DNA from 2 places in the Undibacterium sp. TJN25 genome. Region 1 is predicted to be linked to the other one. Evidence: riboswitches for the same ligand, from Rfam matches in the RefSeq annotation. Region 1 holds a riboswitch; the other holds the start of a gene.

Region 1 (4,616 bases):
TTTCCAGCGATTGTCAGGCCGGATGCTTGTATATCATTTGGCATAATTTTTCCTGTTGATTCTTTAGGGCTTTCGAAGGGATGGTTTAATAACCAGGTTCCACTTCGTCGATACAGGCCGGGGATGGCCCGGCAGCCACTCACTTTTTCTTGCTTCGTCACCTAGGCGTTCCCAGCGGATTAAGGTCAAAACCGACAACAACCAGGCTGCCAGGTCTTTAAGGGCCGGATTTTTTAACCGCCCCCGATAGCACGCACTACATCCACCTTGTCCTTGCTCTGCAAAATATGCACCTGCCACAATGACCTCGCAACGATGGAGCGATTTACCGCCACCGCTATTGCCTGGCCGGATAAACTCAGCGCCGTCACCAGCTCGGATAAACTCTGCCCCTCGGGTATCTGATGGGCTGCACCGTTCAGTTCAATCTCCATATCCGCCTCGCTATTGCTTGCGATACAGTTCAGCACCGGACTTGATGAACTCAACGGCCTTCACTTCCATCCCCTGCTTCAATGCAGCGATTTCGGAGATGCCCTGCTTGGCTGCGTAGTCGCGTACTTCCTGCGTGATCTTCATCGAACAGAAATGCGGGCCGCACATCGAGCAGAAGTGGGCAACCTTGGCGGAATCCTTCGGTAGCGTCTCGTCATGAAATTCGCGTGCCTTGTCCGGATCCAGGCCGATGTTGAACTGGTCATCCCAGCGGAATTCAAACCTGGCTTTGGACAGCGCGTTGTCCCGTATCTGCGCGCCGGGGTGGCCTTTGGCCAGGTCAGCGGCGTGGGCAGCAATCTTATAGGTGATGATGCCGTCCTTGACGTCGGCCTTGTTTGGCAAACCCAGATGCTCTTTCGGCGTGACATAGCACAGCATTGCCGTGCCATACCAGCCTATCTGCGCAGCGCCTATGCCGGAAGTGATATGGTCGTAGCCGGGAGCGATGTCGGTCGTCAGCGGCCCCAGCGTATAAAAAGGCGCTTCGTGGCAGGCTTCCAGCTGCAGATCCATGTTTTCCTTGATCAGATGCATGGGCACGTGGCCGGGGCCTTCTATCATGACCTGCACGTCATGCTTCCATGCGATCTGCGTCAGCTCGCCCAAAGTCTTCAGCTCACCCAGTTGCGCTTCGTCATTCGCATCGTAGATGGACCCGGGGCGCAGGCCGTCGCCGAGACTGAAGGACACGTCATAGGCCTTCATGATCTGGCAAATATCTTCAAAATGCTCATACAGGAAGCTTTCCCTATGGTGTGCGAGACACCATTTGGCCATGATGGAACCGCCGCGCGACACAATGCCGGTCATGCGTTTGGCCGTCAGCGGCACATACTGCAGCCGCACGCCGGCATGGATAGTGAAGTAGTCGACCCCCTGCTCTGCCTGCTCGATCAGCGTGTCGCGATAAATCTCCCAGGTCAGGTCTTCAGCCTTGCCGTTGACCTTTTCCAGTGCCTGGTAAATCGGCACCGTGCCGATAGGCACCGGCGAATTGCGCACTATCCACTCGCGGGTTTCATGGATGTGCTTGCCGGTGGACAGGTCCATCACATTGTCGCCGCCCCAGCGTATCGCCCAGGTCATTTTTTCCACTTCTTCGCCTATCGACGAAGTCACTGCGGAGTTGCCGATGTTGGCATTGATCTTGACCAGGAAATTGCGGCCGATGATCATCGGCTCCACTTCCGGGTGGTTGATATTGGCAGGGATGATTGCACGGCCACGTGCGATCTCGTCGCGCACGAATTCGGGTGTGATTTCCGCCGGGATGGAGGCGCCGAAAGACTGGCCGGGGTGCTGGCGGCCCATCATGTCGGCCAGCTTGTGGCCCATGGGGCCCGAGGCTTTCAGGTTTTCCAGGTATTCCCTGCGGCGCAGGTTCTCGCGTATCGCCACATATTCCATTTCCGGCGTGACGATGCCTCGTCTGGCATAGTGCATTTGCGTGACATTTCTGCCATCCAGCGCTCGGCGCGGCTTGCGTTTCAGGTTGAAACGCAGTTCGGCAAGCCTGGCGTCGTTCAGGCGCTCCATGCCGTATTCGGAAGAAGGCCCGGGCAGTTCTTCGGTATCGTTTCTTTCGGCAATCCACGCGCCGCGCACCGACGCCAGGCCGGAGCGGATATCAACCTGCGCATCGGGGTCGGTGTAAGGCCCGGAAGTATCGTACACGTAGATGGGCGGGTTCTTTTCCGCCCCGAACGAGGCAGGCGTATCGGACTGGCTGATCTCGCGCATGGGCACGCGGATGTCAGGCCGACTGCCTTGTACATAGATTTTTCGGGAATTCGGCAGCGGTTGTACTGCGGCGGCATCCACCTCGGCGGTGGCAGACAAAAATTTCGGATTGGCGTTCATAGCGCTCCCAAGTGTGAGCAGCTTGGGAGGCGACCATGGCGGACGGATGGCCGCGCACAGTCTTGCTTCCCTTCGCTGGCATTATCCAGATCAGGTTCAAGGGTATTTCTCACCCGGCCAAACACGTATGTGTTCGCCAGGACCCCTAGCATTTTTTCGCGATGTGAGATGAACCATCGCGAAGTCCGAATTATAAAGTCTTTTGGCGCGGCGCGATAAGAAAATGTCGGATGAGCTCCATCAGCAGATACGTAAGTAAAAAGTTTCTTGCAGGGCAAGCCGGCTGCCTGTAAATAGCCGTTTATGACTATTTAGCATATATAATCAATGGTTTAGCCTATACCTCATCACCAACGACACATTATGGAATTAGCCAAGTCTTTCGAGCCTGCAGAAATAGAACAATACTGGCGCAGCGAGTGGGAAAAGCGCGGATATTTCACCGCCACCATGGACGCCGCCAAACCGTCTTTCAGCATACAGTTGCCGCCGCCGAACGTCACCGGTACGCTGCACATGGGCCATGCGTTCAACCAGACCATCATGGATGGCCTGACGCGCTACTACCGCATGCGCGGTCATAACACGGCATGGATACCCGGCACCGACCATGCGGGCATCGCGACCCAGATCGTCGTCGAGCGCCAACTGGATGCGCAAAAAATCTCGCGCCATGACCTGGGCCGTGAAAAATTCCTGGAAAAAGTGTGGGAATGGAAGGAAAAATCAGGCTCCACGATCACCGGCCAGATGCGTCGCATGGGCGCCTCCGCCGACTGGCAGCGTGAATATTTCACGATGGATGCGCCGCGCTCCAAGGTGGTGACCGAAGTATTCGTCCGCCTCGCAGAGCAGGGCCTGATCTACCGCGGCAAGCGGCTCGTGAACTGGGACCCGGTGCTGGGCACTGCGGTATCCGACCTGGAAGTGCAGTCGGAAGAAGAAGATGGTTCGATGTGGTTCATCCGCTATCCGCTGGCGGATGGCAGCGGTAGCATCACCGTCGCCACCACGCGTCCTGAAACCATGCTGGGCGACGTTGCCGTGGCGGTGGACCCGACCGATGAGCGCTATGCGCACCTGGTTGGCAAGATGCTCAAGCTGCCTTTGTCCGACCGCGAAATTCCCATCATCAAGGATGAATACGTCGACAAGGAATTCGGCACCGGCTGCGTGAAGATCACGCCTGCGCATGACTTTAACGATTATGCGATAGGCCAGCGCCATAACCTGGAAAAAATCAGCATCCTGACGCTGGAAGCGAAGATCAGCGACCAGGCCCCGGCCAAGTATCAGGGCCTGGACCGCTTCGTTGCCCGCAAACAGATCGTGGCCGACCTCGATGCACTGGGCCTGCTGGAACAGGTCAAGCCGCACAAGCTACAAGTGCCGCGAGGCGACCGCACCGGTGTCGTGCTGGAACCGATGCTGACGGATCAGTGGTTCATGGCAATGAGCAAGCCGGCGCCGGAAGGTACTTTTTCCCCCGGCAAATCCATCGCCGAAGTGGCGCTGGAAAAAGTCGCCAGCGGCGAAATCAAATTTGTCCCTGAAAACTGGAGCACCACCTACAATCAGTGGCTCAACAATATCCAGGACTGGTGCGTGTCGCGCCAGCTGTGGTGGGGTCACCAGATCCCGGCATGGTACGGCGATGACGGTCAGGTATTCGTGGCGCGCAATGCAGAGGAAGCAAAAGCCAAGGCTGCCGCGCAAGGCTACAACGGCGAACTGAAACGCGATGACGACGTACTGGACACCTGGTTCTCCTCCGCGCTGGTGCCTTTCTCCACGCTGGGCTGGCCCGATGAAACGCCGGACCTGAAGCTGTTCATGCCGTCTTCGGTGCTGGTTACCGGTTTCGACATCATTTTCTTCTGGGTAGCGCGCATGGTCATGATGACTGCGCACTTCACCGGCAAGGTGCCGTTCGATACCGTGTATGTGCACGGGCTGGTGCGCGATTCCAGCGGCCAGAAGATGTCCAAGTCCAAAGGCAATACGCTGGACCCTATCGACCTGATCGACGGCATCACCGTGGACGAACTGGTTGCCAAGCGCACCACCGGCCTGATGAACCCGAAAGACGCGACGAAGATAGAAAAAGCCACGCGCAAGGAATTTGCCGACGGCATTACCGCCTACGGCACCGACGCGCTGCGCTTCACGATGGCGAGTTATGCATCACTGGGCCGCAACATCAACTTCGACCTGGGCCGCTGCGAAGGCTACCGCAACTTCTGCAACAAGCTGTGGAA
Region 2 (4,616 bases), on a different contig from region 1:
AGGGTGCATGAAGAACTGCTGCGGGAATTGCAGCAACGCGCCATTCCCTACCTGCTGGTGGACGGGGACATGCCGCATCGCATGTCCCAGGTCCAGGCCGCGCTGGCGGCGCTGGACGTTTCCTAGAAATCGAACTGCGCCGATACCTTGTAGAGGCGCGGAGCGCCCGGGAACAGGTAGCCGCCCAGGGATTGTGTCACATCGCGCCAGTAGAATTTATCAAACACATTATCCACATTGAAGCGCAGGGTCGTCGCGGTGCCGGCGATATGCGTTGCATAGCGCGCGCCAAGATTCATGACCGAATAGCCGGGCACGGTGACGCTGTTATCGGGGCTGAAAGCCTTGTCGCCTGAATACAGCACTTCCGCATTCAGCTTCAGGCCCTGCACCTGCCGCACGGCGTAATCTGCATAGACGCTGGCTTTTATGGAGGGCACGTTGGTGACGCGCTTGCCGTCCAGCGTGATGTCGCCGGTGTCGCTCTGGCGCGTGCGCAGGCCGGCGATGCTTGCCCCCAGTGTCAGTTCATTGCTCAGGCGGCCTTGTGCAGACAGTTCTATGCCGGTGTGCTTTTCCTTGCCGTTGGCAACATAGTCATTGTCGGCGTTTGTATATTCCAGCGACTGCTTGATCTGGAACACGGCGGCGCTGACGCTGAAGTCGCGCAGCAGGTCGGCTTTCACGCCGAATTCATATTGCCTGGACTTGCTGGGGTTTAGCAGCGCATTGACGTTGTTGGTGCCCAGCGGCGCAATGCCGCCATGCTCCAGGCCTTCGGTGAATGATCCATAGACGGACCAGTTGTTCTGCGGGCTGAATACCAGCGCGATATTCGGCAGCAGGTAGCTGCGCTCGTATTTGGCGTTCGGCGTTTCATCGTCGATGAACTGGTCGCGTTTGATGTGCACATGGCGCGCGCCGAGATGCAGTTTTAGCTGGTCCGTCAGGCTCAGGATATCCTGCGCAAATACCGACCATTCGTCCTCGCTGCGGCGCAAGGTGACAGGGCCGGTAACGATGGTGGACGGCGGCACGACGACGGGAACATAGATATTGCTGGTGCCGTTCGGTTTCGAGCCTGCGCAATCCACTTTGCCATAGACGCAATCACCGAACCAGTCGCGCCGGCGGAAGCTGGAAAAGCCCAGCGTCAGCGCATGCTGGATGTTGCCGGTCTTCAGATTACCCTGCAGCAGCGCCTGCGTTGCCAGTGGGGATTTGGATTCGCCGGTGCTTTGGTAATCGTACACATCGTAATCGCCGTTGGCGCAATAGCCGGGGAACAGGCCGGCAGATGAGCAGCCGTAGGGGAAGGCGGTGAAATCGTTGCGGCGGAATTCATGCTTGTTGGCCGATAGCGTGGCCTTCCAGTCTTCGTTGAACTTGTATTCAAAACGCAGGCCGAAGTCGGTATCGCGCGTATCCACCGGCCGCGCCCAGGGCTGGTTGTTCAGCATGGTATCGGGGTTGATATTCCTCGGCAGGTCGGTGCCGTTGACCAGTTGGAAGCCGGGCGCCGTCAGCTGCGATTTGTGCTGGTAGTCCATGTCCAGTTGCAGCAGCGCCTGCGGCGAAATCCGCCAGTCGAAAGCGAAGGAGAAAAATTGCCGCTGGCCGTCTGCACCCTTGATATAGGAGCGTAGCCTTTCGTCGGCGGCATTGATGCGGTAGCCGAAATGCGGGTCGCTGAAGAGGCCGCCCAGGTCCACCGCGCCGTACAGCGTGCCGCGTTCGCTGGCGCCCAGCGTGACCGTACGCAGTGGCGTGTCGGTGGGCCGCTTGGTCACATAGTTGATGATGCCGCCCGGCGTGGCAAAACCGGCCTGGAAGCCGGCCAGGCCTTTCAATATTTCTATGCGTTCCTTGTTTTCCAGCGGGATCGAAGCGTCGCCGGGAATGGCCAGCCCGTCCTTGCGGTAGCTGCTGGTATTGTCCAGCGCAAAGCCGCGTATCGAAAATTGCTCGGCATAGCCGACGGCATTATAGGAATCGTTGACGCTGGCATCGAATTTCACTGCATCGGTCGTCTGCCGCACCTGCAGGTCCTGCATCAGGCTTTGCGTGAATACGGTGATGGAGGCCGGCGTCTCCAGTAGCGGCGCGTCGGAAAAGCCGCCTACGCTGGCGCGGTCTGCCTTGTTGCTGTCCTGCTTGGCTGCGCTGATAACGACTTCAGGCAGTGCGCTCTGGGCAAAGGCGGGCGTTGCGAGCAGTTGGGCAACGGCCAGCGCAATGGCGGAGGGAAGGTGGATCGATGTTAATTTGTCAGACATGGTGGCTCTATGCGTTCCGGTATGCGGTTGTGCTGGAACCGGCGCGGGAGAGCAGACAAAGAAAGGGGAGGAGCTTTGCGCTTCCCTGCGCTGGCATTATCCAGATCAGGTTCGGAGGGTATTTCTCACCCGGAAACAGCAGTTCCCAGGACCCCTAGCGAGAGCCGTACTTTACCATGAAACGGCAGCGGCCTTGTTATTGGCGCTGTAATACCGGGTATGCCGTTGCGCGCATACAAAGTATGCGTACAAAATAGTTAAAAATATTTACGCTTTTTCCGTATTGCCTACTTGCTGCCTGGACAGGTAATTGTTGCGCAGGCCTTCGACCGAATATACCGCCAGCGCCGCCCAGATGGCGACGAAGCCGATGAGCCTTTCGCCGTCGAAGCTTTCCTTGAACAGCCACACGCCCAGTATCAGCTGCAGCGAAGGGGAGATGTATTGCAGCAGGCCCAGCGTTGCCATCGGAATCAGTCTGGCGCCGGCGGCAAACATCAGCAGCGGGATCGCCGTGATCGGCCCTGCGGCAAGCAGCATGATCTGCGATGTCGTTGCCGCATCGCCAAAATGGCTTTGCCCCTGGTTCGACAAAATGGACAGATAGGCTGCCGCCAGCGGAAACAGCAGCAGGGTCTCCAGCGACAACCCTTCCAGGGCTCCCAGTTTGGCGGTCTTGCGCAGCAGGCCGTAGCTGCCGAAAGTCAACGCCAGCGCCAGGCCTATCCACGGCACATGGCCTGCCTGCACTGCCAGCCACAGTACCCCGCAGGCAGCCATGGCAACGGACAGCCACTGGCCGGGCCGCAGTCTTTCATGCAGCAGCAGGAAGCCGAGCAGCACGTTGACCAGCGGTGTCATGAAATAACCGAGGCTGGCGTCGATGACATGACCGTTGTTGATGGACCAGATATAAATGAACCAGTTGCCCGACAGCAGCAGCGCGCTGACCGCAAAGCCGGCCACCAGCTTTGGCTGGCGTATCACATCGCGCAGCCACGACCATTGCCTGCGCAGCAGCAGTACGATGGACAAAAACAGCAGCGACCACAGCATCCGGTGCAGTAATATTTCTATTGGCGCAAATTCGTGTAAAGCCCTGAAATACAGCGGAAACAAGCCCCATAGAATATAAGACGTGGACGCGAACAATATGCCTTTGCGCATTGTGGACAATCAGAAAAAAAGAAGGAAGAGGACGTGCGGGCCTGAATAGTGCAAACGGCATCTGCTGTTATTTGTTTTACATTATCGCAGCAAATCGGCAACTCCACAGGTACAGTTTTTTTCTTTCGAGAAAAAACTGTACTTCACGGCCATTGCTTTTCCTTGTACTTGTCCCATCTATGGACTAGCTTTCAATGAGAGGGCTGGAATCGATCCATTGGTAGCAGGGGGGAGCGTAATGCCGTTGCTGTATCTGTTGATATTTTCACTGACCGTGATGGGGCTGGTTTTCTGGCTGCCGCGCTACCGCTTGCAGCGCGCGATCCGTGCACCTTTTCCCGGCAATTATTCACGTATCTTGCGCAGGAATATCCCTGCTTATGCAAGGATGCCGGCCCATCTGCAATTGCAGCTGAAACGGCTGATCAAGCAGTTTCTGCACGAGAAAAAATTCATAGGCTGCGACGGCTTCCGCATGAATGACGAAGTGCGCATGACGATTGCCGGCAAGGCATGCATGCTGCTGCTCAACCGGCCCGCGCGCGTTTTTCCCGATCTGAAACTGGTTCTTGTGTATCCTTCCGCCTTCATCGCGCCGCGCACCGAGCTTGGTGTGGGCGGTATCGTCACGCATGCGAACCAGACCTTGTCCGGTGAATCCTGGAGCGACGGCAGGGTGATCCTGGCGTGGGACCATGTACAGCAAAAAGGCGAAGATGCTATCGACGGACACAATGTTGTGCTGCATGAATTTGCACACCAGCTTGACAGCGAGACAGGCTCTACCAACGGCGCACCGCTGCTGATGAGCAAAGCCAGGTATCAGCGCTGGTCTGCCGTGATGATGCGCGAGTACCAGAAGCTACAGCAGGCCGCAGCGTATCAACTGGAAAGCGTGCTGGACTATTACGGCGCGACGAATCCGGCAGAATTTTTTGCCGTGGCGACCGAAACCTTTTTTGAAAAATCCTGGCCGATGGCAGAGCTGCATCCTGAGCTGTTTGCCGAACTCAGTGAATATTACCGCGTCGACCCTAGGGAGTGGCATTAGGGCGAGGGTTGATTTGCTGTTTGCCGGAAGCTAGCGGCGCCTCTTGCGCGCCGTATCGAGGAATTTGCATACTGCTTCCGTGCCATCCAGTATCCGCGGCCCGGAACGATTGATCCAGTCGC

Evidence for each region. A riboswitch is a leader RNA that binds a small molecule or an ion and turns the genes downstream of it on or off. The one in region 1 is predicted to bind thiamine pyrophosphate.
Region 2: linked by a shared signal. The riboswitch ahead of ACO0LO_RS21460 (TonB-dependent siderophore receptor) and the one ahead of thiC (phosphomethylpyrimidine synthase ThiC) in region 1 are both predicted to bind thiamine pyrophosphate.

Annotation. Positions count from the first base shown of each region.
Region 1 covers NZ_JBMPPM010000013.1:128,721-133,336, forward strand. The annotation lists gene ACO0LO_RS25590 (thiazole synthase) at 1-44, opposite strand, end outside; gene thiS (sulfur carrier protein ThiS) at 234-434, opposite strand; gene thiC (phosphomethylpyrimidine synthase ThiC) at 445-2,358, opposite strand; TPP riboswitch at 2,409-2,515, opposite strand; gene ACO0LO_RS25605 (valine--tRNA ligase) at 2,722-4,616, shown strand, end outside.
Region 2 covers NZ_JBMPPM010000009.1:95,769-100,384, reverse strand. The annotation lists gene ACO0LO_RS21465 (AAA family ATPase) at 1-126, shown strand, start outside; gene ACO0LO_RS21460 (TonB-dependent siderophore receptor) at 123-2,276, opposite strand; TPP riboswitch at 2,342-2,442, opposite strand; gene rarD (EamA family transporter RarD) at 2,544-3,443, opposite strand; gene ACO0LO_RS21450 (zinc-dependent peptidase) at 3,682-4,494, shown strand; gene ACO0LO_RS21445 (cobalamin-binding protein) at 4,525-4,616, opposite strand, start outside.